Regions from separate parts of the Halomonas sp. ATBC28 genome, predicted to be linked through region 1. Evidence: predicted binding sites of a transcription regulator. Region 1 holds the regulator's gene; each other region holds the start of a gene.
The links. Region 1 encodes LexA, which represses DNA repair genes until DNA is damaged. Its sites were predicted from a motif close to TACTGTNTANNTANACAGTA; they were not measured.
Positions count from the first base shown of each region.

Region 1 (12,151 bases):
TGCTTGACTGTAGGCAAGACCCAGCAGGCGCATAAACACTTTCAAACTATTGCGCTCGGCGGGCACCGCGAGAACGGTAGTTGCCATGGTCTCGAGCAGTGTTTCCAGCGGGATAACGCGCCCGGCGTGTTGGCCCTCGAGCTCATCTAGAGCAGTATGAAAGCGCTGACTAAACGGATCCAGGTAGCGGGCAAAAACGGCCTGAATCAAGGCTTTTTTGGAACCAAAATGGTAATTAACAGCGGCTAAGTTAACCCGCGCTTTGCTAGTGATGTTGCGCAGCGAAGTTTCAGCAAAACCCCGCTCTGCAAACAGCACCTCGGCGGTGTCGAGTATACGGGTCACCGTATCAGATTGAGCCATGTCGCTCTCCAGGGAAACAGTTGTTTAAAACATAGCAAAATACTATGCCATAACGTAGGCGGGCTCAACGCTTGATTTATTGACAAAATGTGACGTATTAAATAAGCAGAAACTTAGTTTCAAACGATTAGAAAAATTGCATAGACATCGGCAATAGGCACTGACAAGCCATATACTGGACAGAGGAACATACTGTATACTTAAACACTTATTGATTAAGTCGACATTTAACTTGTTACTGTCTATTCACTATTTATGGAGTCTGGTATGTCGCGTCCGCTAACCGCTCGCCAACAGCACGTGTTTGATTTTATCGTTAAGACCATGGGCGAATTTGGCTACCCTCCTACCCGCGCCGAGATTGCCAAAGCACTTGGCTTCCGCTCACCCAATGCGGCTGAAGAGCACCTGCGCGCGCTGGAACGCAAAGGTGTTATTCGCATTATCCGCAACACCTCTCGCGGCATCCGCCTGCCCAACCAGGAACCTCAAGAAGTCCTGGATAGCGCAGTCACCGCCTTACCCACAACCAACGTGGAAGCCCCACCCACTGGCCTGCCTGTGATCGGGGAAGTAGCTGCCGGCAGCCCCATTTTGGCCGCCGAACATATTGATCGCTACTGCCCGCTACCGGCCGAGTACTTCACTCCCAAAGCTGACTATCTGCTGCGCGTACGCGGCCTTTCCATGAAGGATATTGGCATTTTGGAAGGTGATTTACTGGCGGTTCATCGCACTGACCGGGTTCGCGATGGCCAGATCGTGGTTGCCCGCCTGGACGATGAAGTAACGGTTAAACGCTTCAAACGCCAGGGGCACCAAGTGACGCTGTTTGCAGAGAACCCTGATTTTGCGCCCATTGAAATCGACCTGCGCTCTCAAGCGCTCGATATTGAAGGCGTTGGAGTCGGCGTAATTCGTGGTGGCAACGGCCAGGCACTCGGCTAATAAATCCGCTACTGCAGGTCGATATAGCGGTGGTCATTGAAGGTGGCCACCCAGTTTGGGTGATAGACCAGCAGGATGCTCAGCAGCATGCCAGTAATAAATGCCTCTGAAGGCATTAGCAGTGGTAAAAAACGCGCATACTCCTGGGCGAGATAGATCGCCTCAGGGTCTGTACCCGCGACGATAATCAGCACTACCGCCGCCAAGCCTCCTCCCAGCGTTGCCAGCGCCGCGCCAAAAAAGCCGCAGGCAAACAGAAATACCATCAAGTTATCCGGCAGGCGGCGATCTACCAGCCGCCATACCGTGCCAATAACGGCCGCCGGGACGATCCCGGTAACCAGCACATTTGCCCCCAGCAACATCCACTCATTGCTGCCAATCACCACCATGGCAATGTTGATCAGCACGTTGCTAATCAGCGCTAATGGCGCTTTAAAAACGAGTGTCATCAATACTGTAAAAACAAGGTGTAGCGTTAGCCAATCAACAGCCTGGGCACGAAGCTGCCACATCAGCATCACCGCCAGCGTAGCACCCAGCCAGCGGTGCTGAAGCGCTGAATCCGCTATCAACACCTGCCAGGGCCGCCCCCAAAGCGCCCATGCGATCACTGCTAACGAGAGTAGCCAGGTGAGCAGCAGCGCCCAGGGCGCTAATACACTTTGCGCGAATGACATGGCTGCCTCTCAGGTTGATGAGCGTTAGCTAAATACCACTGTCTTGTTACCGTGCACCAGCACGCGGTCTTCCAAGTGCCAGCGCAAACCGCGAGCGAGCACGGCTTTTTCTACATCACGTCCAAAGCGCACTAAATCCGTGGGTGTATGGCAGTGGCTAACGCGATGGATATCCTGTTCGATGATAGGGCCTGCGTCGAGTTCCTCGGTCACATAGTGGCAGGTAGCGCCAATCAGCTTAACCCCCCGCTGGTAGGCCTGGTGGTAGGGCTTAGCCCCGGCAAAAGAGGGCAAAAAGCTGTGGTGAATATTGATCACTCGCCCCGCATAACGCGCGCACAGCTCAGGGGGCAGTATTTGCATATAGCGCGCCAGCACCACGCAGTCGGCGCGGGCACTGTCGATTTCGGCCTGAACCTTGGCAAACGATGCTTGCTTATTGTCGGGGTCGACCGGTACATGGTGATAAGGAATACCGTACCACTCCGTCAGCGAACGCATATCATCATGGTTGGAGATAACCCCGACAATGTCGCAATCCAGTTCCCCCGCCTGCCAGCGGTAAAGTAGATCTACCAAGCAATGTGACTCCCGCGACACCATCAGCACTACGCGCCTACGCTGCTGGGTATCCACCAGCGACCACTGCATATTGAATTCGCTGGCTATCGGTTCAAATGCCGCGCTCAGCGCTTCCGCCGACATACCTACCGAATCCGCCAGAATTTCGTAGCGCATAAAAAAGCAGCCGGTTTCTAAATCGGAGTGCTGGCTGGCTTCGGTAATGGAGCCGCCCTGCTGGGCAATAAAGCTCGATACCCGTGCAACAATACCCACCCGGTCAGGACAGGAAACTACTAAACGATAATAATGAGACATGTGAGCTACTCTTGACCTATTGCTAAGTTAATTATGACAAACCAGCGGCTTAGGTCGCATAGTGTATCGGAAGGCCATGGATGATTGTTAGCTGCCCCTGCCTTCCCGTATAGTTAAGTCACTACTTTTTAGGTTTTTCATAACAGATGCATTCACCACGCGTTCAAATTCGTCCCCGTCGTCGTCCACCGCTGCGCATGTTGCCGCTGGGGGGATGCGGTGAGATTGGAATGAATCTAACGCTATACGGCTATGACGATCACTGGATAGCCGTGGACTGCGGCATGATGATCCGCCAGGATCTTCCCAACTCGCCACTGCAGGTACCCAATCTTGATACGCCGAAAGCACTAGAGATCGTGCCCAAAGCGCTATTTATCACCCATGGTCACGAAGACCACATTGGTGCCGCAGCCTGGCTATGGCCGATGTGGAACTGCCCCATTTACGCCACCCCGCTGGCGGCAGGCCTGTTGCGGCTAAAATTTGCCGAGCATCAGCTTAGCAGTGCGGCTATCCATGTCATTGAACCTGGCGAGGCCCTAGAGAGCGGGCCATTCACGCTGCGCTATTTACTTTTAACCCACTCCATTCCCGAAAGCTGTGCGCTAATAATGATGGCCGGTGGCTATCGCGTTTTACATACCGGCGACTGGAAACTCGATCCTGAACCGATTATCGGCACGCCGATCAGTGCAGCCCTCTTCAAGTCCCTTGCCCCGGTTGACTTGGTAGTGGGCGATTCCACTAACGCCCCCATGCCCGGGCACTCCGGCAGCGAGGGGGACGTCGCCCGCGCCCTGACAAAAACCCTCAGCAACTGCCAGGGCCGGGTGGTGGTCTCCTGCTTTGCCAGTAACCTTGCCCGGGTGTTAGCGATAGGGCGCGCCGCTCAGAAGTGTGGCCGACGCATTAGCTTGATGGGCCGTTCAATGGAGCGCATGGTCAGCGTTGCCCGGGGGCTCGGCTATATGGATGATTTACCGCCGCTGGTGCCCAATCATGACCTAGGCTACCTCCCCCCGGATGAAGTGGTGATTATCGCCACCGGCAGCCAGGGCGAACCCCGTGCTGCGCTACAGCGTCTCGCCCAGGGTCGCCACCCTTTTGTGGATCTTCAGCCGGGCGATAACGTTATTTTTTCGGCTAAAGCCATTCCTGGCAATGAACGCCCCATTGAACAGCTTAAAAAGCGTTTGGCGCACTTAGGTGTCAACCTCTACGACGAGTTCAACCACCCTGAGCTGCACGCTACCGGGCACCCCGCCCAGGATGAACTGATCAAGCTGTATCAGTGGGTCAGGCCAAAACATCTCATACCGGTGCATGGCGAAGCACGCCATCAGCAGGCTCATCAGACTATTGCCAAACAGCTAGGCATTAGCGCTCCATTGGCGCCGGTGAACGGCGATCTAATTTGCTTTGACAGTCACGGGCTGCGCTGTGAGTCGCGCTATCCGCAGCCGCCCTGCATAGTCAGTCAAAACAGCGTGGTGCCCCATCCTGGTCTTGACGTGCACGACGCCAACAAGGCCCGTCGCGGTAGCTTATACTTAGCGCTGCCAGTGACGGCGACTGACACTGGATGGGCGCGTATTGGCCGTTTGATGCTGGATGCCTCGGGGGCCAGCCCGCTGGATGAAGATAGCTTTAATGATTGGCTGGATGATCAGCTTGAGGAGATTGCAGCAGAGACGCTTGCCGACTTGCGCCAAGCATTACAGCCTCGCATGGTTCAGTGGCTGGCGGAGCATATGCAGCACCTGCCCGACGTGCATCTACAGATTATGGCCGCCGAAATGCCAGAACCTGCTGCGTATGAAAGTGCCGCTAACCGTTAGAGCGGCATCATTCAACGACGGCTATAAAACCCAGATTGCTTCACTGCGTTCGCAATGACAGTTTCGTGTCACCGCGAGGAGCCTTCTTATTATGTCATTGCGAGGAGCGCAGCGACGCGGCAATCTCAACCAGCGGTGGCGCCTACCCCCGAGATTGCTTCACTGCGTTCGCAATGACAGTTTCGTGTCAGTGCAACGAGCACAGTGACGCGGCACTTCACTCCCACCGCGCTGCGTCCTGTTGATCAGAGTGACGCTCTTTGACCCAATACTCGCCCTGGGCAGAGTGCTCTTTCTTCCAGAAAGGCGCCTGGGTTTTCAGGTAATCCATAATAAAATCGCAGGCTTCGAACGCCTCACGCCGGTGTGCGCTGGCTACGAGTACGCGCACAATCGGATCGCCTGGTCCCAGGTAACCGACACGATGAATAATCCGCACCGCTTGGAGCGACCAGCGCTGCCAAGCCTGTTCACCAATCTCCGTCAGCGTACGCTCGGTCATGCCCGGGTAGTGTTCCAGCGTTAACCCTGTGACGTCCGGCGTTTCATTAAAATCACGCACTAAGCCGGTAAAACACACCACCGCGCCAATATCACTACGCCCCGCCAAGGCATCGTCATAGCCGTAGTCCATTGGAAACGGGGCTGCTTGAATCGTTACTTTAATATCCAGCTTATTATCCACCCTCACCCCCCTGTTACTGGCGGGAAAAACGCCACTTCGTCATCATCGGTCACTAACGCCTCGTCATTGGCCATGACCTGATTAATCGCACACAGCGTACGCCGGTCGGTGAGTTGTTTAAAGCGACTATCCTGCTCGGCCAGCGCGGCTTTTAATCCACTAATGTCGCGGCTAGCCAGTTGATCGAGGCTCACGACGGTCTCACTTTCGCCTACCCGCTCGCGCAGTTCGGCTAAAAACTTAACCCGCACACAGGGTGAAGGGCAGCGCTCCCCCAAGCTGACTTCTCCGGCTACGCCGTCACCGGTAACAATCGGCGCCTGGGTGCTCATACGTTGGTAGTCGCCACGCTGACCACCTTGCTTGCTCTCGAGTTGTATAGCCTCGATACGCATACCTTTATCGACCGCTTTGCACATATCGTAAAGCGTCAAACAGGCTACCGAGACAGCGGTAAGGGCTTCCATTTCGACCCCGGTGCATCCATTCAAGCGACACAGCGAGGTCACATGAACGCAGGATTCGGCCACATCAATATCGAACTCAACAGAAACCTTGGAGAGCGCCAGTGAGTGACAGAGAGGAATCAGCTCATGAGTACGTTTGGCCGCCTGGATACCAGCGATACGCGCGGTGGCCAACACATCGCCCTTGGGCAGTTCACCATCGCTAAGTAATTTCAGCGTTTCAGGCTGCATTATAATGCGCCCGGAGGCGACTGCTTCGCGGCGGGTTTCCAGCTTATCGCCGACGTCCACCATATTGGCTTCGCCACGGGTATTAAGGTGGGTCAGATGCATGTTGTCACCATTGCTGTTTTGAAGACATATGTTTTGAAGACGTATTTTTTGAAGACATCGTATCGTTTTTAGCGCTTAACCAGGTTACTACCCATTGTGCAACCGCTTCGCTATCGTCTAGATCTAACTGAGCCACCGAAGCCGCCAGGTCGATAGGCGGTGGCGCACTGAGAGCGACTGCCTCAACCCATCGGCCGGTTAAAATATCCACATCGCCAATCCCTTCGCGGTATAGCACCAGCTTGGGAATCGGCCAAGCCTTGAAGCCTTCGACAATCACCAGGTCAGGTTTGTGCGGCACCATCATGGCAATTAGCTGGGCTAAATCAGGCTCTTCCTGGTCAGGGGTTTCCTGCATCAGCGCAAAGCGCTGACGGGAAGCCACCAGTATCGGGGCGGCACCTGCGCTACGCAGCTTATAGCTATCCTTGCCGGGCTGGTCGACATCAAACGAGTGGTGAGCATGCTTGATGACAGCGACGCTCAAGCCATACTCCCTTAATCGTGGCAGCAGCTTTTCTAGCAGCGTCGTTTTTCCGGTACCGCTCCAGGCAGCAATCCCCAGTATGGGAAAAGGTGCGGTTAGTTCGTTTTCCATGCTGCCTAAACTCCTGATGATCACTCACGCTACCATTCTAACGATTCACACAGCGTTATAGAGGATGACTCTACTCGCCCTCTTGCTCACGGGGTAATAGCCAGTTCAACGCAATACCCACCAAAGCGGCCAGGCTAACGCCCTGCAGCGTAAACTGGCCTCCACCAAACTGCATGCCGCCAATCCCGAACACCAGTATCAGCGAAACCACGACCAAGTTGCGCGGCGCCGTCAGCGACTGTCCTGCACGTACCAGTGTGTTCATACCGACCACCGCAATGGAGCCAAACAACAGCGTCATTATACCGCCCATTACCGGGCCAGGAATGGTCTGCAGCAACGCGCCAAGCTTGGACACAAACGCCAGCACAATGGCAATAATCGCGGCAACAATCATGTACTTGGGATTAAATGCCCGAGTAAGCGTTACCGCCCCGGTGACTTCCGAGTAAGTAGTATTCGGCGGCCCGCCGAACAGCGCTGCTACGCTGGTCGCCAGCCCATCGCCTAACAGAGTTCGATGCAGGCCAGGCTTTTCCAGGTAGTTTTTGCGGGTCACCGAACCAATGGCCACCATATCACCAATGTGTTCTACCGCTGGGGCAATCGCGACCGGAATCATAAACAGAATGGCAGCCCAGTGAAAACTGGGTGCGGTAAAGCTGGGTATCGATAACCACGCCGCCTCATGCACTGGCGTAAAGTCGACTACCCCCATCAGCAACGCTAAAAAATAGCCGGTGATAATGCCCCCCATAATCGGCACTAGGCGAAGTAGCCCGCGACCAAAAACGGCCAACACAAGCGTGACTAGCAAGCTGGTCATTGATAAGAAAATCGCCGCGCCATAGCCGATATTGTCGCTGGTTTCACCGGTCGCCATACTTACGGCCACCGGCGCCAGCGCCAGGCCAATCACCATAATCACCGGCCCCACCACCACAGCGGGCAGCAAGCGATGCAGCCAAGCGGTGCCTTTTAAGCGCACAACCTGAGAGATCGCCACATAGACCAGCCCCGCTGCCATTAGCCCGCCCATGGTTGCCGAAACGCCAAAGCTCGCCACAGAGCCTTGAATAGGCGCTATAAAGGCAAACGATGAGGCTAAAAACACCGGCACGCTCTGCTTGGTGACCCCATGAAATACCAAGGTTCCCACCCCAGCCGTGAACAGCGCAACGCTTGGGTCGAGTCCTGTCAAAAGCGGTACTAACACCAAGGCGCCAAACGCCACAAATAGCATTTGTGCGCCGGTTAAAATGACTTTTGGCCACGACTCAGCCTGACTGGCAGCTTCACGCATAAGTGAATTCCTAGTGATTATTCGATTGTAGGTGTGCAAAAAAATGCCCCTGACGCTAAGCGTAAGGGGCAATCAATATAAGGACGCTTAGCGCGTTCCGAAAATCTTATCGCCAGCGTCACCTAATCCGGGGACGATGTAGCCATTTTCGTCGAGGCGGTCATCGATTGAGGCGGTGTAAATTTCAATATCGGGGTAAGCGTCCTGCACCCGCTTGATACCTTCAGGGGCCGCGACGAGCACAATCACCTTCATATGCTCACAGCCACGCTCACGCAGCATATCCAGTGTTGCGACCATCGAACCACCGGTGGCCAGCATGGGATCTATCACGATCGCCATGCGCTCTTCGATATCGTTGGCAAACTTGGCAAAGTAAGGCACCGGTTGCAGCGTCTCTTCATCACGATACAGACCTACGACGCTAACCCGTGCACTCGGGATTAGATCCGTTACGCCTTCCAGCATGCCGAGCCCGGCACGCAGAATCGGTACGACGGTGACTTTTTTACCTTTTAATCGGCGCGTTGCAATTGGCTCACCGTTCCATCCCTGGATTTCATGATCTTCCAGTTCAAGACCTTTGGTTGCTTCATAGGTCAGCAGCTTGGCGACTTCACCTGCCAGTTCACGAAAGCTCTTAGTGCTCAGGTCAACTTCGCGCATCAGACCCAGCTTATGTTGTACAAGCGGATGGTTAATGGCGTAAACACTCATGGGACTTCCTCACTGCAGGGGATTCAGAATGGCAACCAAAGTTGCATCAACTAGGCACAAAATTGCGCGTATTCTACCCGCAACCACTTACGAGGTTAAGGGGTTTCAGGCAATTGCCATTCGATAGGTGCTCGCCCTTGCGCCTGAAGAAATTGATTGGCTTGGGAAAAATGCCGGGTACCAAAAAAGCCCCGATGCGCAGAGAGCGGTGATGGGTGCGGGGCTTCCAGTATTAAATGGCGCCTTTGGTCGATTAACGCCTTCTTCTGGCGCGCATGACTGCCCCACAGCAGAAACACACACGGCGGCGCGTGCTGGCTGACGGTTTCAATCGCGCGGTCAGTGAAGGGCTCCCATCCCTTACCGCGATGAGATGCCGCATTGCCCTGCTCCACAGTCAGCGAAGTGTTTAACAACAACACACCCTGCTTGGCCCATGCTTCCAGATGGCCGTGGCGCACGGGGGTAAAACCAACATCAGTGGCCAACTCCTTGTAGATATTGACCAGCGACGGTGGCACGGGTACGCCGGGCTGCACGGAAAAGCATAAACCGTGAGCCTGATTGGGCCCGTGATAGGGATCCTGGCCTAAAATAACCACCTTCACTTCGTTCAACGGGGTCAGTTCAAAGGCACGAAACCACTGCGTTGAGTGGGGATATATGATCTTCTTCGCAGCTTTTTGCTGCGCCAAAAAATCTTTTAGCGCCAGCATATAGTCAGCCTGAAACTCATTACCCAGCCACTGACTCCAATCGTCGGGAAGTGGATTGGCCATTATTACCTCTTCATTTGATCAACAAGCGGCTCAACGTATGCAACACCCATATCCCAGGGGAACTGAATCCAGCACTGCTGGGCAACTTCGGTCAGGTATTGATCCACCAAGGGACGACCATCCGGCTTGGCATAGATAGTCACAAAGTGAGCTTTAGGCAGCATTTTACGTACTGCCCGCGCTGTTTTGCCAGTATCCACCAAGTCATCGACCAGCAACCAACCTTCACCGTCATGATCGACGCCCTTCATGATATCCAGGCCACCCTGATCCATATGGTCGTAGCTTTTAATACACACGGTATCGATCAGCCGGATATTAAGCTCCCGAGCAATCAGCGCGGCGGGAATTAAACCGCCGCGGGTAATCGCTACGATGCCTTTAAAATCACGCTCGATCATTTGATGGCATAAGGTGCGCACATCGCGGTGCAACTGATCCCAGGAGACAGTGAAGTGTTGGTGGTAGCGATCGCTGCTCATGGGGCATTACTCGTCTTCGTTGAAAGAACAAACTGCGAATACACTGAAACCAGCATCGCGAATTTTCTGCGATCCGCCCAGCTCGGGCAGATCAATAATGGTGGCGGTCTCAACCACCTGACCACCGCTGCGCTGAATGAGGTTGGCCGCGGCCAGCATGGTGCCGCCGGTGGCGATCAGGTCATCCATCAGCAGGATACGGTCATCTTTCTGGAACGCATCGGAGTGCAACTCCACCTCTGAATGTCCGTACTCCAGCTTATAAGTCTCGCTGATGGTCTTGAAAGGCAGCTTGCCCTTCTTACGCACCGGTACAAAGCTGCAACCCAACTCATAAGCGAGCGGCGCACCAATAATAAAGCCACGCGCATCAATGGCCGCGATGGCATCCAGGTTCATTTCCTGATAGCGGTGAACGAAGCTATCGATCAGCTTGCGAAAGGCCGCGCTATTTTGCAGCAACGGGGTGATGTCGCGAAAGTTCACGCCCTGTTCAGGCCAATCGGGAACCGTGCGAATGACGGACTTAATGTAGTCGCCGTAGATGCTCATCGCGTCTCTCATTGAGTAATAAAAAGTGGTAATGATCAATCAAACCAAGAAAAGGTATCTTGTCGCAAACAGCAACGCCAAAATAATCACCGCCGGATTCAGGTCGGCAAAACGGCCCGACAACGCCTTGATCGCTACATAGCTAATAAAGCCAAGCGCAATACCTTCGGCAATCGAGAACGTCAGCGGCATCGCCAGGGCGGCAATCAGTACCGGCGCGGCGTCGGTGGGGTCTTCCCAGTTCGCGTGAGCCAAACTTCCTGCCATCAATACCGCCACATACAGCAGCGCACCTGCGGTAGCGTAGGCCGGAATAGAACCCGCCAGCGGAGCGAAGAACAGGCTGATCAGGAACAGAACACCAACCACTACCGCCGTTAACCCAGTACGGCCACCCGAAGCGATACCCGCCGTCGATTCAATGTAGCTTGTGGTGGTGGAAGTACCCAAGGCGGCACCCGCCATTGACGCGGTGCTGTCGGCCATCATGGCGCGACCAATGCGCGGTAACTTGCCATCCTTGTCCAACAGCTTGCCGCGGTGAGCAACGCCTACCAGGGTGCCGGAGGTATCAAATAGATCCACAAACAGGAAGGCAAAGATCACGCTAAGCATCGCCACATCCAGCGCGCCCATCAAATCCATCGCCATAAAGGTAGGTGCAATAGAGGGTGGCATCGACATCAGGCCCCCATACTCATTATGGCCGAGCACCATTGCAACAATAGTAATCCCCAAAATCCCGATCATGACGGCACCAGTCACTCGCAAGTAAGAGAGCGCGGTAATCACAAAGAAGCCCAGCAGCGCATAAATAGCCGCGGGTTGGGAAAGATCACCTAAGGAAACAAAGGTCGCGGGGTTGGCAACCACGATACCGGCGTTCTTAAGCGCTATCATTGCCAGGAAAAGGCCAATACCAGCGGCGATCCCCAACCGTAACGTCATAGGAATGGAGTTAATGATCCACTCGCGAATTTTAAAAATACTCAACAAGAAGAACGTTAGACCTGAGAAGAACACCGCCCCCAGCGCAGCTTCCCAGGTATAGCCCATCCCCAGAACCACGCCGTAGGTGAAAAAGGCATTCAAACCCATGCCTGGCGCCTGAGCTATCGGGTAGTTAGCCCACATCCCCATGACGAAACAGCCAATCGCTGCCGCTAGGCAAGTGGCGACGAACACTGCGCCGTAGTCCATCCCCGCTTCAGACAAAATGCTCGGGTTGACAAAGATGATATAGGCCATCGTCAGGAAGGTGGTGATCCCGGCGATAACTTCTGTCTTCACGTTGGTTTTGTGCTCGGAGAGCTTGAAATAGTTATCCAGAAGTTTCATGAATCTTTTTATCCTTAGCGCTAACGCCGCATGAGTATGCGTTCTGGTGCTGAGAAAAGCCGCACATACTACCGAAACGCTCGCTGTGATGCGAGCGCCTCAGCGTAGCGACCAATGTTGGCGGAAATCGCCCGCCGCCTAATGTCTAGCAATCTTTAGGCCATAAACTAACCGATCGGTCAACCC
Region 1 is NZ_VCQL01000027.1:39,531-51,681, forward strand. It holds gene E0L35_RS22595 (TetR/AcrR family transcriptional regulator) at 1-363, opposite strand, end outside; gene lexA (transcriptional repressor LexA) at 631-1,311, shown strand; gene E0L35_RS22605 (energy-coupling factor ABC transporter permease) at 1,320-1,991, opposite strand; gene purU (formyltetrahydrofolate deformylase) at 2,016-2,870, opposite strand; gene E0L35_RS22615 (ribonuclease J) at 3,101-4,711, shown strand; gene moaE (molybdopterin synthase catalytic subunit MoaE) at 4,929-5,396, opposite strand; gene moaC (cyclic pyranopterin monophosphate synthase MoaC) at 5,399-6,196, opposite strand; gene mobB (molybdopterin-guanine dinucleotide biosynthesis protein B) at 6,201-6,794, opposite strand; gene E0L35_RS22635 (uracil-xanthine permease family protein) at 6,865-8,097, opposite strand; gene upp (uracil phosphoribosyltransferase) at 8,185-8,814, opposite strand; gene ung (uracil-DNA glycosylase) at 8,910-9,593, opposite strand; gene gpt (xanthine phosphoribosyltransferase) at 9,596-10,075, opposite strand; gene E0L35_RS22655 (adenine phosphoribosyltransferase) at 10,082-10,627, opposite strand; gene E0L35_RS22660 (NCS2 family permease) at 10,667-11,965, opposite strand.

Region 2 (7,045 bases), on a different contig from region 1:
GCGTTATATTTGAAGGAGAGCTTAAGTGCCGTTTGAAGAGCTGACAATTCTGTATTTTCAAATAGCTGCGGGAGTAATGATGGGGTGGGATTATTTCACACCAAAGTCGTGGCGCGAGCACATGAATGGTGTACTAAGCGAGTATGTTTCTGGTGTTCAAGGAAGAGTCGATGAAGACCTATCGGGGGCACTAGTTTTTTTGAAAGTGAGCCTTCCAAAAATCATTGCCTCATTTATCGCTTTCGGACTTGCTTACTTCGTGCTCAGATTTGGCTCCTCGATTAACGGTGAGTGGCGCGCTGAGGCTATCCTTGTCACCGGGTTAGTGTATTTGATGCTTGTCGCTGGAGGTTTAATAACGCTAATGAACATAGTATTTCCGTTGCTGGTTCCTCTGGGATTAGGAGGAGTATTTAGGGGGATAACAATGGTCTTAACGAGCACAGAAAAGGGGCCGTTAGCAGGATTGGGATTTTTAAGCCTATTGGTTTCTTTTGTGATGCGTTACATGAACTATACAGCAGTCTGAACCATAATTTGGCGGTCAGCCTGATCGCTACGCGCCGTCTTTGGCCCTGCTCCAAAGCCGCCCATAACCTTAGCGTTATATGCTCAACTAAAATACCGTAAGGAGAAATAATGAAAATATCTGACATGAAACAAAATATAAGGGAAGCTGATTTATCTCCTGAAGACGAAATGAAGAGCTATATTCTTTCTCTCGCTGCTGATTTGAGGCTAGATACAGGGCATGTTCTGCCAATAAGGGTTTTGTTGCACAGAACCTTGAGCTTTAATCCGAAACAGCGAGAGGCGTTGCAGCCAGCACTCAACACACTCATCTCAGAAGGCTATTTTGAAGAAAAAGATGATAAGGCTTTCCTCACCGAAAAGGGCCGAGACGCTATATACTAATTGATATCAAATCGGCTGCTGTCGAACTGCCAAAAGCGTCACAGCTTTTGCTCTAGCAAAATCAGTGCCATTTTGTCAGCCGCTGAGCCGGAAGTTATATTGGTACTACCTGATAGTCTGCTCTTGGCTGTTTGCCCTCTTAACCAAAAAATAAAGCTTGCCTGATTACGAGAGCTGCCTCGTTGGGCAGTTCCATTTTATCCCAACAGTTGCCTATAAATACCCCATTTCCGAAAACGACTTACACCCATCACTTCCCACGACCATGTGATCAATCACACGTATATCCATCAGTCCCAAGGCTTCCTTTAGGCGATCAGTAATACGCCTATCGGCCTCACTGGGTTCGGGATCTCCGCTTGGGTGGTTGTGCACGAGGATAACGGCCGCAGCGTCGTAGGTAAGGGCGGCTTTTAGTACTTCACGTGGGTAGACGCTGGCCGCGTCGATGGTTCCACGGAATAGCTCTTCAAAACGGATAACGCGATGCTGACTATCGAGGAACAGCACACTAAACACGTCGTGCTCGTAATCTTGAAGCAGTAACTGCAGGTGCTCAAACGCCTGGGAAGGCTGCGTGATCTTGCGGCCTTTAGCGAGTTTGCGTCTTGCGAAGCGCTTGGCCATGGTGATGATATCGTTTTCAGTCACTGGCGAGGTAACGTGATAGGTACCAGCCACTTCCCCAGCTTTGAGTTTGGCGTGTGTCATGGTTGTCTCCAAAAAATAAAAAACGCCGGGGTGGTGGCCCCGGCGTCTATGTCGTTAATGATCGGTTGGTGTATCTATGGAATCGTCGCGTCACGCAGCCATCACTTGGTTTATGCGACGTTCCATCTCCTCATGGAATCGTTCTACCCGCTCGGCAATGGTGCGGATCATAATGTCGTCACGGTAGGCACGTTTGATAAACAGCGGCATACCTGGCCAATAGCTCACAAAGTCGATCCATTCCCGTTCGCTGACCCATAGCCCGCCCTGGCATTGGGGCACGTGCTCATCAGGTATTTCGCCGCTGAACAGTACCTCAATCTGGAACTTAGGTAGCTTTGTTTTGATTTCTAACAGACCGTTAGCGTCTACTAGGCTGTCGGGCGAGTAGCCCACGCCATGGTTAAGGATCAAGCCCACTTCCTGGGGCTGGGGTTCGCCTGTGGCATCGCAATAAAGCGCACGTGCCAAGCCTTCCAACTCATGGCCTCGTCGAGTATGCGCGTTACCTTGAAACGGCTCAGCCAGTTCGCCGGTTATGCGCTCGCCTATTAACTGGTGCATGTAGGTAATGGCCCCGGTGCCCAACCCACCAGGGCCTTTGCCCTTAACCAGTAGTGACTTTAGCTCCGACATGGTGACGCGACCTAAGCGCGCCGCCAGCCACTCAGGGGAGCCTTGGGGCATATTGAGTATCTGCATGAATGCCTCCTTTACTCAGATAGGGTTGGTACGCCGTTTACTTAACGGCTCGCTTGGAGAGGGATGCCCGGAGCTTGTCGAATTCGGACTGTGGTACTTGCACAGCTGAGCCGTACTTGCCGCTGAACCACTCCTGGGTCGTCGCGGGACACTGGCTGATCAGACGTTGGATTTGGCCTGCCTGGAAGGCGGTGACTGTCTTGATACCTACCTTGGTACTGGTGTTTCCATTATCATCCTGGCCGCGTGTGGTGATGTTGAGCAGTGCGGAAAGTACATAGCGCTTGCCGTAGCTGATGGAGGAGCCAAACGCCTGCACTGCGTTCTTGTTACCGCTCATATCGGCAGGCAGCAACATGCTGGTCTCTTCACGGTGGCCATCCTTATGCATCAGCACACCGGTTACCTCAATACCGCGCTCCTGCGTCTGAATACGAAAGCTCACCGCAAAACCGTGTTTCTGCATAATGGGACGCACGGTATCGACGATATCCTCCAAGGTGGCGTAACAGCCGTTGTTAGCCTGCCCGCGCTCCTCAATGCTAGGGAGTTCGGTCTGCATCGCTGCCATGGCCGCGCTATAAGCCATCATGGACTGGCGATCCATCACCCGTTCCTGCATCTGTAGCAAGCGCTCCATTTTGTCGATATCGACGTCCGGGTTGAGCGCAGCACGTTCAATCACCTGAATAATGGCCGTGCTCTCAGTTAGGTGGGGAGTAGGTTTTGCAGGAACAGCCTGTAGTGAAGAGGATGCAGATGGCTCGTGATTTACTACATTAGTTTTGGTTGCCATGACAAGGCTCCTTCAATAGGGGGTTAAAGATCGGCGGGAAGTTCATGCGGGGGAACCGGACATAGGCGCAGCTCGGTGCGATACAGCTGTCCCTTTGCCATCACGTAGGTCTGGGCATAGGTTTGTTCCTGGGTAAGCAGTCGTTCCGTCAGTTGGGTTAAAGCGATATCTAAATCGTGGCTAAGAGAGGCCATGGTGTGCTCCGTGTAAAAAGCAAAAAGCCCAGCCTGTTAAGGGCTGGGCTTATCGCGCTATCCAATGAGGGGTAAGACAAAAACTAAGAAAATTAGCAGTAAAAAAATCAGAAACAGCATTTCAGCTCACCAGGGCAAGAGCCGTTTGTAATGCCTCCTGTTTCAACTGAGCCCCTTGGCCAAACCACGCCGAATCCAATCGGGTATCGTTGCTGCGCGCACGCTTGTCATGATCCACGTACTCGGTAACAGCATTTAGCAGACCCCAGGCGGTGTCTTTAGCGGTGTCGAGGTGCGAACCACGGCCTTCGCCGTGGTAGAGCTTCTGTACCTTGTTGAGTGCTCGGTAATTGGGCAGCTTGGAAGGGTCGTCTATCGGCTTATCGATACCGCAGAGCACCGACTGAAAATACTGCTGCGCCTCGCGGCGATCGATTTTGCGTTCCGCCAAGGCCTTCATGCGGTACATGAAGTCGTTCCACTGGGAGACGGAAATACCCAGCTGGCTTTTTACTGCACGGGGATCGAACTCTGACCGGTGGGGCACCTTAACCGCCTGCGACGTGCCATCCACCGCAATCTGCAGCGTGTTGTTGCACACCACCCGCACCGTGGTTGGTGTGGCCATGGTCGCCAAGGTGCCATCGCAGGAGGTGGCCAACAGCAGATAGTCGTTGACTTCATCCTGGCCTTTTATCGACGTGCTTAAGCCGCTACGGGCCAAGGCCCAAAACTTACGCCCGCCTTTCAGCACACCCGCAGTTTCCAGCTCATACCCCGCGTACTCCGTCAGGTCGCGATAGAACTCCAGTATCTCTTCGGGCTGTACCACCTTATAACGCTGCGACACCACCGATAGTGGGGCCTTGGTATCTGAGCGGTAGAGCACCTTCTGCTCAGGGTACGAGTGGATGCTGCCAAGGTGGCTGGCTCCTTCGGCAATAAAGCGCACCGGTGCTTCTTCAATATGCCAGTTCATACCGGCCTGTTGCTGCCAAACCTCTAGCGGTTGTTGACGGGATAGCTGTTGCCCCAGGCCGTGCCAAGGGGTGACGCCGACGTAAGCCATTTGTTCAATGAGATGAGCCATGTTGAAACTCCTAGCAATAAAAAAGCGCTGACGTTAATCGCCAGCGCTTTATGGTTGGAATGTAAGGGCTATGTCGCTTAGTGGGAACGCATTATTGGGGTGCGGTGAAGGGACGGGTTAATTGCCGGAAGGTATGACCGCACGATACGCACAGCCAGGGCGTTCCTTCACCGGGTGGCAGTTTCTGTGTGAAGAACACCGTTGCGACTCGCGAGCCTGCCTGACTGCCGGAAACAGCCCCCATCACGGCAGCGGGCAGTTTGGCTAAAGGAAAGCGGGAAGAGGCATCCGATAAAGGGGACGTTGGGGTATAGGATGCCCGCCACGCACCAATGGCTCCGCCCACTAGGCGGCTGCCCACTGTGCTGATGCGTTGGGCGGTTTCAAAGTTAAGCGTGCATGGGGCTGCACAGCGTAGGCAAGGCGGGGACATAAACAACACTCCTATAGGTGTCAAAGTGATCCCGTGTGCAGGATTCATAGGAGTGATATAGGTCTGTAATTTTTTGGCTTTGACATTTGAGTGGTTGATTCATTAAGTCTCTTTACTGATGCTGTTCATAAATACAGTAAAGGAGGGAGCCTATTATGTCATTGAACGTTTCACTGCTGGGCCGCGCAGACGCCGTGGCCTCGTCACTACCCTTGCCGCTCTATTCAACCGCCGTGCGCGCCGGGTTTCCTTCGCCCGCCGATGATCACCTGGATACCGAGCTTGATCTGCACCGCTACGTCGTTAAACGCCCAGCCTCGACCTATTTTGCGCGTGCGGAAGGTTATTCAATGATTGGGGACAGCATCCACCCTGGGGACCTATTAGTGGTGGATCGCAGCCTGGAAGCACTGCCTGGACGGATTGTGGTGATTTGCGTCGATGGCGAAATGACCGTCAAGCGTCTGGAGCGCGCAGGCCAACGTACCTACCTCAAAGCAAGCAACCCTAATTTCAAGCCAATACCCCTTGATGGACGCGAATCCCAAGTGTGGGGCGTAGTGACCGATGTGATTCACAACCTCTTGAGGACACTACCGTGATCGCGCTCGTTGACTGCAACAATTTTACATACGAATGCTAGCATATGACGAATACAAAATACTGTGGTAACTATTGACATTGGAATGAGCCTACCCTAAGTTTCTTTCCAGAAATAGACAAGGAAGTGGGCTAGCCGCTCACGGCCAGAGGGCCCTCAGGCCCGCCCCTGGTAGGAAGAATTTCCGCTCTGATTACCAATGAAAGAGGGCAAAGAGAGTGGCTGTACCTTTTACAGCGATTCGGTGAGTCACGGCTTATAAAAGCTATCAAAGATCTGCCAGGTAACAGGAAACCCTATCCCTTAAAGTAGCCCGAGTTCTTGGGGTTCAGCTCCCAAAGCCCTGTGATCTCCCCAACCTTAAGGCAAACCTCAGAGCCGATAGAGAGGTGCGATTAGGTCTTCGATCTATTCGGGGCCTGTTGGCGTCTCTTGGGAATATTCAAAACCAGAAAAGTGATGAGGCGAAATAGGGAAAATGCAAGAGGCGGACATTCGGTTGCTGTTTGATTGCGGAAATCTGAAGTCAGTAATGATCACCAGAGCGCCCCTGGTTGAAGGCTGGTGCTGCAATTTTCGCGAAAGGGTGGCGGCTGTGAGGTGCTCGACTTTCAAAGAGTAAGTCTGCGAACTTTTAAGACTCTGGATGCGACATTTCTGGCTGCAAGCCGGATTGGGTAGGCAATCGATCAACCAAGGACTTCATTATGGCGATGCTCGAAAGAGTCAGTATTGAACCGTACCGGCTTTCTCGGAGACCCGTTAGTTTGAGTCAAGCAGCCTTATTTGCCTGACTCTGTTGCTCATAATACATGGCTTCTCGCTCTGCTGGTGGGATATGGCCAATCGGCTCCAGTAACCGCCGGTGATTGAACCAGTCGACCCACTCCAACGTTGCAAACTCAACCGCTTCTAGTTGCCGCCATGGTCCGCGTCGGCGAATCACTTCGGTCTTGAAAAGCCCTATCACGGTTTCAGCCATTGCGTTGTCGTACGAATCGCCCACGCTTCCGACAGAGGGCTCAATGCCGGCATCTGCTAAACGTTCCGTGTAGCGAATTGAGACGTATTGAACGCCTCGGTCGCTGTGGTGAATAAGATCATCTTTAGGTCGCTGAGGGCGCTCATGAAGCGCCTGTTCAAGCGCATCCAACACCATATCGGTTCGAGGTGTACTGGAAACTCGCCAGCCGATGATTCGGCGAGCAAACGCATCAATGACGAAGGCGACATAAACAAAGCCCTTCCATGTGGCAACGTAGGTAAAATCTGATACCCACAGTGCGTTCGGCTGAGCTGGCTGAAACTGCCGCTTGACCAAATCCGCCGGACAGGCCTTGTTAGGGTCAGATACAGTCGTACGCACCGGCTTACCACGTATCACACCGCGCAGCCCCATTTGGCGCATCAGGCGAGCGACGGTGCAGCGAGCCACCGGAGTGCCTTCTCGGTGTAGTTGACGCCAGACTTTGCGGATGCCGTAGACACCGAAGTTCTCTTCCCAGACACGCTGAATTTCGGCCCTCAGCCAGCGCTCACGTTTATTGCGGGGAGGCGCTCGGTTGGGCTCGCGTGCGCGGGCACGATGCTCATAGTACGTCGA
Region 2 is NZ_VCQL01000019.1:99,903-106,947, reverse strand. It holds gene E0L35_RS19970 (hypothetical protein) at 26-529, shown strand; gene E0L35_RS19965 (hypothetical protein) at 640-915, shown strand; gene radC (DNA repair protein RadC) at 1,129-1,626, opposite strand; gene E0L35_RS19955 (lambda exonuclease family protein) at 1,717-2,328, opposite strand; gene E0L35_RS19950 (ERF family protein) at 2,366-3,124, opposite strand; gene E0L35_RS26325 (hypothetical protein) at 3,148-3,318, opposite strand; gene E0L35_RS19945 (DUF932 domain-containing protein) at 3,440-4,408, opposite strand; gene E0L35_RS19940 (hypothetical protein) at 4,500-4,841, opposite strand; gene umuD (translesion error-prone DNA polymerase V autoproteolytic subunit) at 4,997-5,443, shown strand; one part of gene E0L35_RS19930 (IS3 family transposase) at 6,215-7,045, opposite strand, start outside.
Region 2: a site for LexA is predicted at 4,961-4,980, ahead of umuD (translesion error-prone DNA polymerase V autoproteolytic subunit). Genes of this name have one in related genera too.

Region 3 (12,151 bases), on a different contig from region 1:
AGAAAAATACTTCTTACAGAATTTAGGTCAGCTTGAAAAAGAGGGACTAATACAGCAAACAGATATATTAATAAATGATCCCTACTGTTTTCAACATGATTTACTTCTAGAACAACTCTGTCTTCATTTTTGGATGATATATAAAATCTTAAAACTAAGAAAAAAGTTGGAAGTGTGGTTAGAGTTAAGCAAGCAGGAAAAAGAATTATATCCTTTATTAATTCAGATCCTTTTGCAGCTATCAATATAAAAAGTGGTGACAAACTGCTTACAGCCATCATAATTCTTAAGAAAAGGAAGGGCTCCTTTGGTCGCTTCATTGCTATGCCCTCCTAGATAGTTTTTAGTTAATATTAAGGCTGAATAAATTAAAATAAATATTATTAGCTTATTAATTAATTACCTTAATATGCTGTAAATTTTTTTAAAATTCAACCCGGTTAAGAAAATTTTTAGTGTTACCCTATTTAATAAATAGCTGGTCTGTCTTAACTACTAATAGTTCTTTCCAATTTGTAGTGTATCGCGGTGTCCGTCGCTCACTGCGCAGCGCCCATGCATTGCCTTTACGGGGTAGGCCCAGCTGTACCGTCCCCTTACCCAACTCGCGATTTAGCTTGTCTACTGTCGCCATCAGGCGTTCGCTGCGCTTGGCCTCTTCATCAGTTTGCGGGGTTTCGGTGAGAGTTAGCTGCCGGTTGGCCTTGGGGGAAAGGTCGAGCAGCATGAGGCCTGCTTTGTGGTAAGCATATCCTTTGCGCCAGAGACGCCGTAGACCTTGGATCGCCGCTGCGATGATGTCGCGGCTATCATCGGTGGGCCTCTCTAGTGAGACAACCACACGCTGTTGGTATTGCGGTAAATCGGTACGGAATGGGTTGGTACGCACAAACACCATCACGGCGCTGGTGACGCTGTTCTGTTTACGTAGCTTTTCAGCTGCCCTGGCGGCATGCTGTCTTAAGGCTTCGCGTAAGTCATGGGGGTTGCCGGTTAGCCTGCCGAATGAACGCGACACCATAATCTGTTGCTTGGGTAGGCTCATGTCATCGAGCTGTATGGCGGACTGCCCGCGTAGCTCCCATACGATGCGTTCCTGCACCACACTAAATCGCCCCCTAATACGCTTAGGGTCTGCCTCGCGTAGTTCCCATGCGGTCTCAATACCCATCACTCTTAAACGTTCACCGGTGCGGCGTGCCACCCCCCACAGCTCTGTCACCGGCAACTGCTTTAACAATGCTTTGGTCGCTTCACTATCAGCGGTCAGCTTACACACCCCGTTCTGATTGTAGGCGGGATGTTTTTTAGCCGCTTGGTTCGCCACTTTGGCCAATACGCGGGTAGGTGCAAACCCCACGCATACGGGTATGCCCGTCCACTGCCGAACGGTATCGCGCATGGCTTGGCCCCGTGCCTCCAGCGTATCGGGGTCGAAGCCCTGAAACCCGACAAAACTTTCATCAATGGAATACACCTCCACATGCGGTGAAAACTCGCCTAGCACCTCGGTCACCCGCTGGGACATATCGCCATACAACGCATAGTTACTGGACAGCAGCACGGCTTGGCGGCGTATCGCGGGCGGTAACAAGTGCATGGCAGTCCCCATCTCAACCCCCAGGGCTTTGAGTTCATTGCTGCGGGCAACGACACAACCATCATTATTCGATAGCACCCCCACTGGGCGCCCTTCCAGCGCTGGATCAAAGACGCGCTCGCAACTGACATAAAAGTTGTTGCAGTCAACGAGTGCAATCACGGCAGCGACCTCAGCAGATTGTGAATCACATCGGTCACTACGCCCCAGACTTGGGATTCGCGACCATCTAGGGGAATCGGCTTGAAATTAGGATTGCTTGCTTTGAGGTAAGTACGCTGGCCAACGCGCTCCAGACGCTTAACGGTCATTTCCCCATCCACGCAGATAACGACAATCCGACCAGGCAGCGCTTCCAGGCTGCGATCTACCACCAGTAAATCCCCAGGGTGAATGCTGTCCCCAACCATTGAATACCCTTCCGCACGCGCAAAATAGGTTGAAGCAGGTCGTTTAACGACGTAGCGGTGCAGATCAAGTTCGGTATCCAAGTGATCATCGGCGGGCGAAGGAAATCCGGCGCGCACGGCGGTTGAATAGAGCGGTAATGGTAGTGACGAGGCCACGGCATCTGCCCGACCCAGCAGTGAAACGTTCAATGACATGAAAGGCTTCTCCTTTTTACTGTATGCATAAACAGTATCAGTAAAGAGGGCTAGCCAAGCAACCCTTTAAGAGTCAACGCTAAAAACTTTCAGAACTATATCACTCCTATGAATCCACCCCATGAATCGCTTTGTGTCACCTAGGAGTGTTGCTAATGCCCCCAAAATGTAAACGCTGTGCCGCTACACGCCTGATCAATCTTGATACCGCCCAACGCATAGGCGTTGTCAGCGGGGGCCTTGTGGGCGGCGCGATAGGTGCCTTACGCGCTACTGCGGCTACCCAAACGTTATCACTCGCAACGGCGCGTTTTCCGCTCGCTAAACTGCCGGCCGCCATGATAGGTGCGGTTACCGGTGGCCAGTCAGGCGTTCGGATTACGACGTCACTCTTTATGCAGTGGCTGCCACCTAGCCCCGGCACTCCCTGGCTGTGTCTCGCCTGTGGGCATTCGTTTCGACAGTCCCATCCACCGCTGGCCGCCGTTCACTGATTGCGACTGGCTCTGCCTTTACTACCTCAACCCATAGCGCTGGCGATTCGTCAGCGTTTTTTTATGTTTGGAGACTTACCCATGGCTCATCTCGTTGAACAAATGGCCTACGTCGGCGCTACCCCTTGGCACGGCCTGGGGCAACAGCTATCACCTCAACAACCGTTAGAAGTCTGGCAGCAGCAGGCCGGAATGAACTGGCATATTGAAGAAGCTCCGGTGCGTTTTATTGCCGAGGGAGCCAGTCACTTGGGTAGCATTCACTCGTTCCCCGAGCAGAAGGTACTTTATCGTTCGGATACCAAGGCGCCGCTATCGGTCGTATCCCAGCGCTATAAGGTGGTGCAGCCCGAGGAGATACTGGAGTTTTACCGCGACCTGACGGAATACGCCGGGTATGAACTGGAAACCGCTGGCGTGCTGAAAGGTGGGCGTAAGTTCTGGGCCTTGGCACGCAGTGGCTTAAGCACATCGCTGAAAGGCCAGGATGAGATCAACGACTACCTGCTGTTGGCCACCTCCTGCGATGGCACCTTAGCGACTATGGCGACACCGACTACTGTGCGGGTGGTGTGTAACAACACGCTGCAGATCGCCGTCGATGGTACGTCGCAGGCGGTGAAAGTGCCCCATCGATCAGAGTTCGATCCCCGTGCAGTAAAAAGCCAGCTGGGTATTTCTGTTTCCCAGTGGAACGACTTCATGTACCGCATGAAGGCCTTAGCTGAACGCAAGATCGACCACCGCGAGGCACAACAGTATTTCCAGTCGGTGCTCTGCGGTATCGATAAGCCAATAGATGACCCTTCCAAGCTACCTAACTACCGGGCACTTAACAAGGTACAGAAGCTCTACCACGGCGAAGGCCGCGGTTCCCACCTCGACACGGCCAAAGACACCGCTTGGGGCTTGCTCAATGCGGTCACCGAGTACGTGGATCACGACAAGCGGGCGCGTAGCAACGATACCCGACTGGATTCAGCGTGGTTCGGCCAAGGGGCTCAGTTGAAGCAGGAGGCATTGCAAACAGCCCTTGCCCTGGTGAGCTGACATGCTGTTTCTCATTATTTTACTGCTGTTTTTCTTAGTTTTTATCTTACCCCTCATTGAATAGTGCGATAAGCCTAGCCCCTACAAGGCTGGGCTTTTTGCTTTTTACATGGAGCACACCATGGCCTCTATTAGCCCCGATTTAGATATCGCATTAACCCAACTGACGGAACGACTGCTTACCCAGGAACAAACCTATGCCGAGACCTACGTGATGGCAAAAGGACAGCTGTATCGCACCGAGCTGCACCTATGTCCCGTTCCTCCCAGCGAGCTTCCCGCCGATTTGTAACCCTCTATTGAAGGAGCCTAGTCATGGCCACCAAAACTAATGTGGTAAATCACGAGACGTCTGCATCCTCTTTACAAGCCGTTCCTGCAGCACCCACCACCCATCATGCGGAGAGCACGGCCATTATCCAGGTGATTGAGCGTGCGGCGCTCAACCCGGACGTCGATATCGACAAAATGGAGCGCTTGCTACAAATGCAGGAGCGGGTCATGGATCGCCAGGCCATGATGGCCTATAGCGCGGCCATGGCAGCCATGCAGACCGAACTCCCCAGCATTGAAGAGCGTGGGCAAACCAATAACGGCTGCTACGCCACGCTGGAAGATATCGTCGATACCGTGCGCCCCATTATGCAAAAGCATGGCTTTGCAGTGAGCTTTCGTATTCAAACCCAGGAACGCGGTATTCAGATCACCGGTGTACTGATGCATAAGGATGGCCACCGTGAAGAAACCAGTATGCTGCTTCCCGCCGATTTAAGCGGTAACAAGAACGCGGTGCAGGCGTTTGGCTCTTCCACCAGCTATGGCAAGCGCTACGTGCTCTGCGCCCTACTCAACATCACGACGCGAGGCCAGGATGACAATGGCAAGACCAGTACCAAAGCGAGCATCAAGCTAGTCACGCCCTTTCAGGCGGGACAGATCCAGCGACTGATTAGCCAGTGCCCCGTCACAACCCAGGAGTGGTTCAGCGGCAAGTACGGCTCAGCTGTGCAAGTACCACAGTCCGACTTCGACAAGCTCCGGGCATCCCTCTCCAAGCGAGCCGTTAAGTAAACGGCGTACCAACCCTATCTGAGTAAAGGAGGCATTCATGCAGATGCTCAATATGCCCCAAGGCTCCCCTGAGTGGCTGGCGGCGCGCTTAGGGCGCGTCACCATGTCGGAGCTAAAGTCACTACTGGTTAAGGGCAAAGGCCCTGGTGGGTTGGGCACCGGGGCCATTACCTACATGCACCAGTTAATAGGCGAGCGCATAACCGGCGAACTGGCCGAGCCGTTTCAAGGCAACGCGCATACCCGTCGTGGGCATACGCTGGAAGGCGTTGCCCGTGCGCTCTACTGCGATACCACTGGTGAACCCAAGCCGCACGAAGTGGGCATTATCCTGAACCACAACGTGGGTTATTCCCCCGATAGCTTAGTAGGCGCTAACGGCCTGCTGGAAATCAAAACAAAGCTACCCAAGTTCCAGATTGAGGTGCTGCTCAACGGTGAAATACCCGATGAGCACGTGCCCCAGTGCCAGGGCGGGCTGTGGGTCAGCGAACGGGAGTGGATCGACTTTGTGAGCTACTGGCCGGGCATGCCGCTGTTTATCAAGCGCGCTTATCGTGATGACATCATGATTCGCACCATCGCCGAGCGAGTCGAAGCATTTCATGAAGAGATGGAGCGGCGCATGAGTCAAGTGATGGCGGCGTGAACTGCCCACTTAACCACAACACCCATTCACCATTAACGACATAAATGCTGGGGCCACCACCCCGGCATTTTTTATTTTTTTGAGGAAAAATGACTCCTTCCAAACTTAAAACTGGAGAAGTGGCGGGCACCTATCACATGACAGGGCCGGTCACTGAAACTGGCATAATGGCCATGACCAAGAGCTTTTCGCTATGTACTTTAATTGATGGTTCGTGCCTTAGAGTCTAATGGATCCTGTAGTAAGGCCCAAAATCGCTTTCACCACCTTTGAATGTCGCCGATCTTAATACCCGGTTTGATTATGGCGCTGTTAGAATCACCAAATATTTTATGATAGTGAGTTTCTTAGGTGCAGAGAGGTTCACTCTTAATTTCCTGCTCAAATAACTGCCGTTGCTGCTGCAAGACCAATGTTGGTCCTTCGTATATTCAATGCTTGAGTTAGAGTCGACCGGATTTGCTCTGCTAAAGCCTTAGCCATGAGAGGAGGTACAGCATTACCAATTTGGCGAAATGCCGCATTCATTGGCCCTTGAAATACGAAACTATCAGGGAACGACTGCAGCCGTGCAGCTTCTCGAACCGAGATGGTACGTGCTTGACGACTATCATAATGGATATGTGAATAGCTATCTTTGCCAAGGTGGGCCATAAGCGTTCTGGCAGGCTTGTCAGCTTCCATTTTGCGCCACTTGTTTGGAAATTTTCCCGTATCATAAGGAGGCACAAATGCTTTTTTGACTTCATAATAGCGAGGCATATTTTCCTTTAGCTCTACACCTTCTTTAACTTTGATTCGTTCTAGCTCTTCCTCAAACATGATAGTGGCCAATTGAAACGCCTCAGGGTATTGATCTCCTGGCTGCATGCGGGCAAAGATTTTATAGTCTCTCGGCAGGTAGCGAATAACGTGATCCGCAATGGTTTCTCGAGTTCCCAAGCCTTCCCAAAAACGCATCTGTTGCTGAAATCTATTGCGTGGTGCACAAGAGTAATTATCAGCTCTATCAAAACGTCTGGTGGCTTTCCCAAGCTTGAGTGGAGAGTCATCATTAATGAAAGGCAAATCGGAAAGGGCTTGCTCAGCAGTTACCGCCAACGATAAGTCGCTCTGCTCAGGTTCAGGTGGATCAACGAAAAACTGTTTTTGATCGTCTTGAAGGTTTCTCTTAACTGTCTTCATCGCAACTTGGCGTGAACCATGATATCCAGGGGGGAGGTCTATCCAATGGCTCGGCTCAGGGAACCAGTCAGAGCACTCTAGCTCGTCCTGGTACGCAATAAGAAACATGCGTTCACGCATTTCGGGAACACCATAGAAAACAGCATTCAGCATCGTGTATCGCGCGTTATAACCTAAATCTCTAAGGGCCTCGCAAACTTCTTCAGCAATATTATGGCCACCGTAATTGAGTACATCTGGAACGTTCTCCATCAAGATCGCCAAAGGCTTGAGCTCGTTTAAATAATGCAGATAGCGAAGATAAAGATTTCCACGTGGGTCATTCAGGAATGCTTCTGGATGCTTAGCTATTTCACGAAGCTTAGCTCGGCCAACACGTGCAAATGACTGGCAAGGTGGACCACCAACAATCACATCAACATGACTGCGAGCATCTCCCTGAAGTCCAAAATCCTGCAACAGGTCTGCTGGTTCAATTTCTGTGATGTCACGCGCTTTAGTATGAATCTGCTTCAGCTCATCCGAAGCACCGGTATGGAAATTCATAGCATGTGATTTTGCGGCGGGTGGATCAAGTTCTACGGCACCAATATTCTCAAACCCAGCGGCCTGGAAGCCCAAAGAAATGCCACCGCAACCGGCAAACAGATCCAAAACACGCGGCGACTGCCCCTGTCGGAGCCTTTCGATTTTTTGCTGTATAAACAAACACATTAAATTTCACCAACTTAGCAATGACTCTGGCTCCGACAATTACAGCGATGCCACATCATTATCTGAGCATCCATGCACTGATTAACACGCGATATTAACACCCAGCGCGTTAAATCACATAAATTGGGTCGCAAGGCACCATAATTGGAGAAAATGGCGAAGAAAGCCAACCGATAGCTGTCAGGGTATCTCAACATTTGACTGTAGCTTACGTCATCTAAATAACTGTATAAATAAACATTTTTAATAAAGAAGGCAATTTAAGGAAACTACTCCTTTCTATCCTCGGGTCCTTCGGCAAAACAGCTCAACGCTGAAGATAATCCAGGTCGCTGGTTGAGGCACTCCGGCATCCCAACCCCTGCTGATTACTCAGCTTCGTCCGGAGCGAGATTTGTAAAACCATTCTCTTTCAATTTTTCGAAAGTCTTCATAGCAATGGAGCACTGCCTCTCGGATGGAAGGGAGTTCGGTATCTTGCTACATCTTTCCAGAACACCGGCTTCTATTGGCGTCAGAAGCTTAGATCTCATCCCCCACTCAAGAGCCTTCTTCCAGAATAAGCCTCCGCACTCAACCACAAATATATAATTATTAACCTCTGAAATTTCAGACCGCTCCCTACGTTCCTCATGAATCACTGACGCGGCTTCGCTAGGTGTTGCAAGATACTCTTTCAGTTCTGGTGGATATGCTAATTTCCGCTGTTGCACCTGAGCCCAGCAGGCCTGCTTCTTGGCCCATTCGCTAATGTTCCTAATTCCTTCTGGAGGATGAGTGATGACATCATGAGCACTTTCCGCTGCTACGAGGAGCGCGTGCTCAATGGGCTCGGGGATCGATTGCTGACGCCAGACTTTGTCAAGATCAACAAATTTTCCTTGTTTATTGATGTCGTAAGCAATCTTGGCCATAGAATAGGTGACGATGTTTGCTCTGTAACCACCTTCATACCAAGGCTGTTGCGGGACAGACTTTTCTAGGCGGCGAAACATGATCGCCTTCGCGATCATCCGCTTGAACCATGTATCGTCAAAGCGTGTATCAGACCTTTTCCACTCTTTGGCAATTTCCTTTTGAAAAGCGACGAAGTTCTTCTGCGCGCCTTGGCTAACAATGTATGGCAATCCGATCCATGAATTCTCAAACTTGGCAAAATCCGTTTTGTTGAAATACTGCGAGCGAGGATACTCGAGGTCGAATTTTCTACGCTCTGCTTCGGTGCGCCGGCTACGTTCATCTGGATATTGTCCGCGAGCTCTCTCATAAAACCACTTTGTTTCCTGATATGAGCTGCCGCCTTTTGGTGCCAGTATCCGCCGGGAAAATTCCTGCAAGCGCATCTGAAACGGATGATTTGACGCAAGATCAGCATCATTCACCTTGTTTTGACTGTTTGCATATAGAGATATGTTTGGAATGATTTCTTCTGCCGCATCCGGTGGTACGACGTTCAGCTTCATCTGAACATAAACTTTGTCGAGGCGTGCCTTAGGACGATTGGTACGTTGTTTGCGCGTTGAATGAATCGAGGCCGTTGTCTGACCTCCATTCACGATCTGAAGATTGTCTGCGCGGACGAGAACCGGGCCATTTTCCGTCTGCCGAATCTCAACATTATCCGCGGTTGCCGTTATGCCATTATTATAGGCAAAGAACATTTCTGGCTGACTTTCAAGTGTATCGCGGATCCCCTGGTTCACCTTTCCGCGTGCCTGAAGGAAGCTGCGCACATTCGCTTCGAGAAGACGTGGTCCCCATTTTTCGTAAATATCGCCTAGCTGGCTTCCACGAATGACTGCTATGTAACTTTCAAGCGATGCATCACCCAGCGATGCACTCAGAACCGGTATTGCACCACCAAAATCCTTCTCGAAGTCGATGAGAAGATCTTCCCGGGTTTGGCCAGAACGAATGAATTTTTCAATCCGAGCCAAATCCCAAACGCTGTATGTGACTGGTTTTTCATCAATTGATCCGGCCGGCAGACCATCCACTTTTACCCGCTTTTCTGCGTTCGTAACCAAGATTAGTTTGATTTTTGTGACACTATGCCATGTCGTTGCAATGAGCTCAGCCAGCATGAAGCCAAAGCTTGATTCTTCAAGTTTTTCCCTAAAATCCTCTCTAAGGGCATGTCGAAGAAAGACAGCCATGCGATTGAAGCGTGATTTGAGCTGTTCACCATGGAAACGGCGGATCTCATCAGTGACTTCGTAGTCGCAGAGTACCAAGCTCAGAACACCCTGCGCATCTCGTGGATCACCTCCATAGCCATCCACCTGCATTACGACTCCGTTTTGGCCAGTTCCCTCGTAATACGCATAGTCAGCGCCATCCAGTTCACCCGCCTCGGTAAGAATGTCGCTCATTCTCTCGAAGAAGGCCTCCTTAGTGTAGGTTCTACCAACATCTGCCTCACCTTGGAGATCGGCAATAAGTTCCCTGTGAAATTCTTTAAGCTCCGACATACATCACATCCCTTACGTATCAATGGCGGATTGTGTCTTCGCGATTTCGGTCAGAAGATCCTTATCCTCGACCGTGAACGCGGCACAGGCATCGAGTGCGACCGCATACTTCACATTGAGCACACCCATGGGCACGGGTAGAGGGATGCGGGGAAATCCGTCTTCGACGCGGAACGCAGTGCGCTTACCTATGATCCATCGTCGATCACTAAAGTCGTGCGACCAGTCGAATCCAGTCGCTGTCAGCAATCGCTCCCAAGTCCCGTAGGCAGTCAGGGAAGCGAACTTAAAGATATCCTCAACGACCTGCACATGATCCGAAAGTGTCATGCCCTCCGGCTTGATTGCGGCATCAACATCATGAACTAGCAGAAAGACTTCGGCGCCAGCTACATCTGCGAGTTGATCCGCAGATGAGATCTGTACCTGTGGTTTTGATGCACCTCGGCGTGCCTTCACCTCCATGCACATGCCATTAAGCTCGAAGTCCTTAGCGCCATCTTCGGGGCCGCGCCAAGCCTCAATTGCCGCCTCTTCCCCGATCACAGTACACAGGAGTTGGAGAACCTGGAGCTCCCCGAGTAAGCCTCTTTGTTCCTCGACACTTAAGCGTTCTGAAGATCCGCCTCGCAGTAGATGGTGCCAACGAAGGGTGCGGCGTACGGTTCGATCGAGGGCGTCCGACGGAGTTTCACCTTGCTCACCTGCCGAGACGATGTCCATGCATAAGCTGGCGAAAAGTTCGATTTGTTCCTGATCGCGAAGCGCTAGGAATAACGCGTCTCGCGCTCCCAGCTTACGATATCTGATATCGAGGCTCTTTATCTGAGGAAGAGGCAGAACCCTATTGGCCCCATCTGGCAGAACGAGTGCGAGCGCCACGCAATTGTTTTCAACAACTGCCCAGAAAAAATCGTGGTGACCTCGTTTGTCGACGCGGCGCGCCTCATTAAATCCCAGCCCATCCCACAGTTGTACTTTAGACATCTACCATCTCCGGATCTTCATCTTGGTCTTCCTCGCCGAACACTTCGCGGAGCATGGTAGTGTTCATGACGTACTCGACTTTTTCATCCGGGCGTGACGAGAATGGAAAGCTGATGCCGAAAGCAACAACCGGTTCCACCGGTAGGAGGTGATCATACCTCTCTCTGTGCTTGGTCTTTTCAGGAAGCTTGACCGCAATTAGGTAAATAATTAATAGGGGTTTCTTTCGTACTTCCCTATAAATACGATCTGGAAAATTTACATTTTTATTGCCGTTGAGCCTTTCTTTGACTAGAAATTCAGCTTCGGCTCGTGCTGCATCTTCTGGCGCTACTCCAATCTTTTCAACTCCCCTCGAGGCAACTCTTGCACGTGATCCGCTGACCGATAATATTTTATCCTCGAGTCTTTCGACACCTACGCTCCTACGAATTGGTCCGATCGGCCAGCCGATGATATTGTTGCTGGCCTCGTTATCTCTAACACTCGCAAAGAACACGTCCCATTTATTGAGCTCATCATGGGCACGCAGATCGATATATCTGCGCAGCGGCTCGATGGTGGTTCCAACACTTTCTGGTGCATTCTGAAAGTGAAGTAGAAAGTCATCTATACGCGCCACATCGACCCCCTGCAGGAGAAAGCCACCGCTTTCGCGCTTATCATCTGTAAAATCGTAGCCGTCTGCTCTCAAAGCTGAGGCAAAAGAATGAGCCGCGCTCCTGTTACTCTCCAGAACATCTGGCACGTTTCTAAGTTTGTGCGTCTCGACATACCCGTTCGAAAGGCCGATTTTTACATGTTTCTCCCCTGAGCCGAGCTTGTTTCGCGCGGTTACCAATAGAGACGAAGGATGGCTACGCACCGCCAATCCAAATTGTAGAGGTGTCGCACGATCTCGCTGCATACGACGAAGCTCTTCATGAAGTTCTTCGGTCGCCTCGGCTATATGGGCATACCAGCCAATTGCCTGGGGCGGCATCCAGACCCGGCAAAGATCCTCATAGTTGCCCCGGTAACCAAACCAGCGTCCCATCTGCATGAGAGTGTCATACATCATCGAGTTGCGCAGAAAGTAGGAGACAGTTAGTCCTTCAAGAGTGAGTCCTCGAGACAGCGAGAACCCCCCGACTGCAATCACGGTTAGCCCGCGCTCACCTGCTGCAGAGTAGTCGAGATCATTGACCCGGCTATTCACTTCTACGACCTTTGCGGCACCTATCGAGCTGAGCATCTGCATCTGAATCTCGTCCCAGTCCGGCCATGCCTCATAGAACTCGGCGGCCCATATTTCGCGCAGTGCCGCAATCTCCGGATCCTGAATT
Region 3 is NZ_VCQL01000014.1:37,954-50,104, reverse strand. It holds gene E0L35_RS16335 (hypothetical protein) at 1-320, opposite strand, end outside; gene E0L35_RS16330 (Y-family DNA polymerase) at 464-1,762, opposite strand; gene umuD (translesion error-prone DNA polymerase V autoproteolytic subunit) at 1,759-2,205, opposite strand; gene E0L35_RS16320 (hypothetical protein) at 2,361-2,699, shown strand; gene E0L35_RS16315 (DUF932 domain-containing protein) at 2,781-3,749, shown strand; gene E0L35_RS26300 (hypothetical protein) at 3,871-4,041, shown strand; gene E0L35_RS16310 (ERF family protein) at 4,065-4,820, shown strand; gene E0L35_RS16305 (lambda exonuclease family protein) at 4,858-5,469, shown strand; gene E0L35_RS16300 (DNA cytosine methyltransferase) at 5,851-7,368, opposite strand; gene E0L35_RS16295 (AIPR family protein) at 7,737-9,839, opposite strand; gene E0L35_RS16290 (PD-(D/E)XK motif protein) at 9,852-10,826, opposite strand; gene E0L35_RS16285 (Z1 domain-containing protein) at 10,819-12,151, opposite strand, start outside.
Region 3: a site for LexA is predicted at 2,223-2,242, ahead of umuD (translesion error-prone DNA polymerase V autoproteolytic subunit). Genes of this name have one in related genera too.